DNA from 3 places in the Paenibacillus sp. FSL R10-2734 genome. Region 3 is predicted to be linked to each of the others. Evidence: riboswitches for the same ligand, from Rfam matches in the RefSeq annotation. Region 3 holds a riboswitch; each other region holds the start of a gene.
What was found. Region 3 has a riboswitch for cyclic di-GMP ahead of NSS67_RS29625 (glycosyl hydrolase). Riboswitches for the same ligand answer to the same signal wherever they lie in the genome.

Region 1 (2,274 bases), 3.4 Mb from region 3:
ATGCGTAAAAACATCCAAGCTACTCAAAAAGTAGCTGATACTATCGAGGCCCTTTCTCATAATGCTCGCGGAATTACGATGATCACCAAGACCATCACAGAGATCGCTGAGCAGACCAACCTCTTATCGCTTAATGCGTCCATCGAAGCAGCTCGTGCCGGTGAACATGGTCGAGGATTTGCTGTTGTCGCACAGGAGGTTCGTAAGCTCGCTGAGGAATCCACGGCTTCAACGAAGGAAGTCTTCGGCTTGGTTCGGAGCATCGAAACTGATATTAAACAAGCAATTGACAATATCGCTATCAACGAAGAAGTCGTACAGGTACAGAATGAAATGATCACTCAATCCGCTCATATCTTTGCGCAAATTGTGCAAAGTGTACAGTATATTACCGAGCAGATTTCTTCCTTCTCTGCAGAAAGTGATCTTATGTTGGAAAGTGCCTTGAAAATCTCAAGTGCAATAGAGAATATCTCTGCGATCACTCAGCAAACCGCTGCGGGCACAGAAGAAGTATCAGCCGCTATGAATGAACAGATTAATGCCCTGCAGTCCGTCGCAGAAGAAACCGAGAAAATGACAACGGCGGTATTTAATTTACAGAAGACAATCCATATCTTCAAATTTTAAATAACTGACTATCCTTATCAACATACCCTTTAACTGCCCCTAAGTTTGACTTAGGTGGCGGTTTTTTTCTGTCCATTATTTCAAATGTTAGACAAGATTTTCGTCAAAATTCGAGTTAATTTGCGAGTATATATTGACAAAGGATCTCGAGGAATATATTGTAAAGGAAAATTCTTCTTATAAATTTTAAATTAATATTGGCAAAATCTTCGAAAGAGGATGACGCAAAGCCATGGATCTACAGCCTCATTTTTAATTTGAGGCCATGACTGCCAGGTTGCTGAAAACCAAGACGACTGGACTATTGTTCGGTCTCTATGGCGATTCATGCTTCCAACCTGTGCCCTATTTTTGAGCACAGGTTTTCTATTGTTTTTTATTCAAATAATAATCAACTTGTGAGGTGTACTTTTTGAAGACAGTCGCAGATTACATGTCGGAAGCACTAAGGAAACTTGGTGTTACCCATTCCTTTGGTATTATTGGTAAATCTATTTGTCCAATCGTTCTTAAAATGGTAGATTACGGTATTGAATTTATTCCTGGGCGACACGAAACAAGCTCAGGATTCGAAGCAGCTGGGTATGCGCTAAAAACTGGAAATATAGGTGTAGCTTTTGGTACTTCCGGTCCTGGTGGAACAAACCTGCTTACAGCAGCGGCACATGCGAAGGCTAACAACTTACCTGTCCTATTTATTACCGGACACCAATCCATTAAAGAGCTTGGTATTCCACAATGTCAGGACTCTTCCTCTTATCTAGCTGATTTAGCAGATATGTTTAGACCTGCTACCTTGTTTAGCAAGCTTATTGAACGTGGAGATCACTTTAGCACGATTTTTAATCATGCGATATCCATTGCTCTGAGCGGCAATCGCGGTCCAGTTCATCTTTGTATCCCTTTTGATGTTCAAACAGAATTGCTGGAGGAGTGTAATATTGTGATCCCTGAGCGGGAATCACTGGTTAGCTTCGCGAATATCGACCGGTTCCTTGAAGCTATTAACAACTCAAAGAATCCATTAATTATCGCCGGTAAAGGAGTTAACCGCTCAGGAGCACATAGTGAGCTGATTCAATTAGCGGAAACATTTAATATTCCTGTAGTTACATCTCCAGGTGGTAAAGGGGCTATAGCTTGGGATCATCCACTCTATCACGGTCCAATTGGAGTAGGCGGTTGTACCCATGGGGATGACTTGCTGAATCAAAGTGATCTATTTATCGTTCTCGGCTCACGCCTAAGTGATATGACTATTTGTAATCTTAAACGGGAAAATCATCCGAAAACACTAATTCAATTTGATAGCGATCCGACCTTTGTCGGCAAAATATTGTTCTCTAACACGATCCCAGTCACTGGAGATCTACGTGATAATCTGGTTTGCTATCTCAATCATATCGACACGAACAACATCACAAAACGCGAAGTTGCCACAAATGTCGATTATTCCGAAGAGCTTCCGATTTTACCAGGCCTTTCACTTGCATCGGTCTTGAGTACGATGAGTGATTTGATTCCCTATAACAGTACCGTCTTTGTTGATGATGGAAGCCACGGTTTCCATGCCGCGAAATGGTTCAAGGTTAAGAAACCGGGCAGTTTTGTTTTCGATGCTTACTTTGCTTGTATGGGTAATTC
Region 2 (2,274 bases), 400 kb from region 3:
AGACAAGCTAGGCATGCAAGTGTTGATCTCCAAGGTTTTGGTTACTTTTGTCACGGTGATTATCAACTTTTTTGGAAGTCGTAAGTGGGTATTCTGAATTTCAGTAGAACCAATACACGGAGGTGAATTTCATGCGTAAATTCTCGTATGTTCTCATACTGGCCGGGATCCTCATCATGCTGTATCCAAAAGCTAACGAATGGTACAGCGACTGGCAGCAGGAGAAGCTGTTAGAATCGGCTGAACTGAGCACCAGCGATAGTACTCCACCGCCTGATCTGAAGAGCAAATATGCCGAAGTTACTCAGTTATTAGCAGAGGAATCGGTTCTGGACGCACAAGCGCAGCCTCAAGAAACGGAAAAGCCAGAACCAGAAATCAAAGTTGGTGGCAAGGTAATGGCCTTAATTGAAATAGATAAGATTGATTTGAAGCTACCTGTATTAGAAGGGGCTACTAAAGCCAATTTGAAGCATGCAGCGGCCCATATGAAAGAGACGACTCCACTTGGAGAAATAGGAAATGCAGCAATTGCTGCTCACAGAGCTAGAACTACGGGCAGATTGTTTAACAGATTGAATGAGGTTGTTATTGGAGATGTTATCACGGTAAAGACTAGCGATCAGGTATTGAATTACGAGGTTTATGATATTTCTGTTGTAGATCCAAGCGATGTATCTGTTCTTGATGGGAATAACAAGGATAAGATTCTTACCCTAATTACGTGTGACCCACTAGTAGATCCTACACATCGTTTAATTGTTCACGCCAAGCTTCCCAAATAGCAGATGAGAATGATATGAGAACTTAAATACAGAGAAATAACTATAAAATAATAGAAAATCTAGCAATTTTGTTCTTGTTTACGAGGATAAATATGGTAGTATAAGACTATAAAAGCTAAACACGATAAACGGCAAACCTATCGAAAGGTAGGGACGCAAAGCTAAAGGGCCTTCCCGAAAGGATGGCAGCCAGCTACCGAATGAAGAGGCTTTTTTTGTTTTTATAAAATATATAAGGTTTTTAGATTCATTTCTACTTAGTTGATTCTATTAATTTGTCTAGTGAAATTAGGACAGATAGAGCTTATACGATAAATGGCAAACCTATCGAAAGGTAGGGACGCAAAGCTAAAGGGCCTTCCCGAAAGGATGGCAGCCAGCTACCGAAAGGAGTTTTATCCGTGAAAAAGGTTTATTTTTTGATTGTGGCGTTGTTCGTACTGATTACTGCGGTTCCAGTAAACACAGCTCAAGCCGCAAGTGTAGATTCGAACTGGTTGAATACGTCGAAATTGGATCAAGGCGTAATCGGGATTAACTACGATATTCCAAAAGACAAAAGAATTAAGCTTATGATCACAAAAGATAACAGTAGCTATACATATAATTTATACGCTTCTGGACAAGCTGAGGACTTCCCTTTGCAACAAGGAAATGGGACTTATAAAGTCTCTGTTCTTGAGAACACAACGGGTAACAAATACAAAGCTCTTTATTCCGAGGTAGTAGATTTAACCATGAATGACTCAAATTCCGTATATTTGGGCTCCGTACAGAATGTGAAATGGAGTTCTTCTGATAAAGCGATCGTTAAGGCAAAAGAGCTTACAAAAGGCAAAACAACAGATGAAGAGAAGGTTAAGGCAATCTATAACTATGTGATTGCTAATGTACAATATGATTATTCTCTTGCTAATAACGTAACGACCGATTATATTCCAAGCATTAACAACACTTTGAATACTAAAAAAGGAATCTGCTATGATTATGCTTCTCTTTTTGCCGCAATGCTTCGTAGTGTAGATGTTCCTGCTAAGTTGGTGATGGGGAATACTAGCTACGTTACGCAATACCATGCATGGAATGAAGTATTGATGGATGGCAAATGGGTTACTATTGATACCACGGTAGATGCATCAGCAGCGAAAGGTAAGAAGAATGCGGATTTTATCAAGGCTTCAAGTAAGTATACTGCAGCTAAATACTATTAATTTGTATTGCTAGAATCATAACTCTATTAAATAAACAACCAGCTTAATTATTAAGCTAGTTGTTTATTTTGTTTTAGGGGTTGCTTTTTTATTAATAGATAGGTTATTATAGTTAAGCGTTGTTAGACAGCGTACAGGCAATGTTTGAGAGAGTTATATAAACGGCTTTCGAAAAATAAAGCTTGCATTACTGAGAACAACATGATATATTATAAGAGTTGCTGCTGAGACATTAAATGGCGCCAACGAGAACTTGATCTTTGAAAACTGAACAACGA
Region 3 (2,274 bases):
GTAAAGCTGGCCAGCCTTCAGCGTTATATTGCCCTTACGCTCAGTACCACTTTGCTTAGTCCAACTATCAATCACGGATTCCCCATTCACCCAAACACGGATGCCATCATCTGAGGTAGTGTAAATTGTATATTGCTCATCGTATAAAGGTTTGATTTTTCCACTCCAACGTATGGAAAAACGATCAATCCCGAGCGCGGCATCCGGCGGTCCTTGACGCCAATTAAAATCGATTATTGCATCAGTTCTAGTTAGAGCTGCTGCTCCCGACAACTGCATGTTGTTGTAATACTCTCCTACAAGCCCCTTCGCGAGAGGAATTGCTGCCTCTCCCTCTTCTTCGGAAGGCGCCGGTGTTGCGCTAGGTGTGGGTGCCAGACTAGTATTTAATTTATCTCTAGTCACGGTATAGTTGCTATTCATAAATGTTTTGATTGTGTCTGAACTGTTATTCTCGTAAAGCATTTTCCCCCAGGTCATCATATACGTCCATTTACTTTGTGATTGCTGAAGCTTCTCCACATTAGGCATTTCACCATTCTCCCCGATCGCAATCGGTTTGCCTGCGGCTAGATTCAACAAGCTGTCATAGTATTTTTGCTGGTAATCATTATCGTATATATCTGCTGCCAGAATATCTACTTTATCAGCGCCTGGATAAGTTAGCGTATAAGGATCTGACCAAACGTTGGGAGCATTCGGATTCCATACCCATAACAAATTATTTAATTTATGAACGTTAACAAAACGGTCATACATAATATTCCAAAGTTCAGCAAAGTTATTTTTCTTCCCCCACCAGAACCAGTTCCCGTTCATTTCATGATAGGGTCTCCAAAGCACCGGAACATTGGCATCGCGCAAGCTTTTGAGGGATACTGCCACCTTATCAAGTTCTGCGATCAGACTATTATATTGCTTGGTACCCGGAGTAACGTAACTGTCAAACTCACGCTGGCTAAGTGTCTTTTTTACATTATCCCAGTCATAAGAGGTGCCCGGCAGATTAGCATGGAAGGTCATAGCTACAATGCCGCCCGCTTTATTCCAGTTGATGGCGCTGTTCACCACATTTTGACGTTGCCAGGCCATCGTTCCTTCTGACTGACCACTGATCGCACCCAGCTCATAACCGTGAAGAGCCGCATATTGTCCGCTAGTTCCCTTTAACATATTGTTAATTTCATCTGGACTTTCTAAATAGTCATGTTGACCTGCAAGGATACCTTTTCCTGAGATCGAATAAAAATAGTTAAGTAGCTTTACAGCTTCAGGAGAGGCTCCTGGGGTAACTGGCGTTTCAGAATTTGAAGCAGCTATGACAACAGACGGCGAAATTCCAACAGTAAGCGGAAGTGCAGTCAGAAACAGGACTAGAGACAGAAATGCGCCAAACAATCGATACGTGCGGTAAGCTTTCAAAATGATCTCCCTTTCGGTAGCCAGGCTGCCACTCTTTCGAAGGCCCTTTAGCTTTGCGTCCCTACCTTTCGATAGGTTTGCCTTTTCAGTTTATAGAGGTTGTTCAAAAAGTCCGCTTTTGATCACGAAGTATTCCAAGAAGATTATTCGACATCGAATATTGAATTCAGGCGAAACTTCCGGTGCTCACGTAGCTTCCACTACGCTCCGCTCCTCAGTTTCTACCTTCATCCAATCTTCTCGGTGCTGAAAACCGTACTTTTTGAACTCGCACTATAGAGAAATAATTTCTCTCACCGTAAATATCGACACCATTTAATGATATAATTAGAGTTTTTATGACTTTTTTAGATAATTGAGTCATTTTACCTGTTTCAAGAAATTTCGGATTGGTTAAATAGATAGGTTAGACCTATGAAATGAATTGTTGTAGTTCTATATCATTCCAGTCTAAAGTAATACGAATATTATCTTCTTCTACTAGTTCAGAACCCGTCTGTACCTCTATAAACTCAACATCAGTCAAAGCAAGGATAGCGTGCTTCGTTCCTTCCGGTATACGTACCACATCCCCAGCCTTTACATTGTGTTTTTTCTCATTCAGCACAATACTTGCTTCACCGCTAACGATCGTCCAAATTTCACTACGCTTGCGATGTAATTGATAGCTGATATTATTCCCCTCGGATATAAAAATCCGTTTGGTCAGCACTTCGTTGCCCTCATCATATTTCACATAATCAATAACCTTGTAATGGCCCCAGCGGCGTTCCTCGTACATCGGTCTCTGTTCAAAGGTCTTCAGCACTTCTTTAATCCGTGGGCTCTCCGCCTTATGGGTAACTAGAATCC

Region 1: linked by a shared signal. The riboswitch ahead of NSS67_RS12520 (thiamine pyrophosphate-binding protein) and the one ahead of NSS67_RS29625 (glycosyl hydrolase) in region 3 are both predicted to bind cyclic di-GMP.
Region 2: linked by a shared signal. The riboswitch ahead of NSS67_RS31275 (transglutaminase-like domain-containing protein) and the one ahead of NSS67_RS29625 (glycosyl hydrolase) in region 3 are both predicted to bind cyclic di-GMP.

The regions. Positions count from the first base shown of each region.
Region 1 covers NZ_CP150170.1:2,887,373-2,889,646, reverse strand. Annotated here, with positions in the region: gene NSS67_RS12525 (HAMP domain-containing methyl-accepting chemotaxis protein) at 1-630, shown strand, start outside; cyclic di-GMP riboswitch class I at 820-915, shown strand; gene NSS67_RS12520 (thiamine pyrophosphate-binding protein) at 1,034-2,274, shown strand, end outside.
Region 2 covers NZ_CP150170.1:7,217,399-7,219,672, reverse strand. Annotated here, with positions in the region: gene NSS67_RS31285 (GtrA family protein) at 1-97, shown strand, start outside; gene NSS67_RS31280 (class D sortase) at 132-785, shown strand; cyclic di-GMP riboswitch class I at 906-986, shown strand; cyclic di-GMP riboswitch class I at 1,093-1,173, shown strand; gene NSS67_RS31275 (transglutaminase-like domain-containing protein) at 1,187-1,996, shown strand.
Region 3 covers NZ_CP150170.1:6,815,921-6,818,194, forward strand. Annotated here, with positions in the region: gene NSS67_RS29625 (glycosyl hydrolase) at 1-1,422, opposite strand, end outside; cyclic di-GMP riboswitch class I at 1,435-1,514, opposite strand; gene NSS67_RS29630 (sugar phosphate nucleotidyltransferase) at 1,835-2,274, opposite strand, start outside.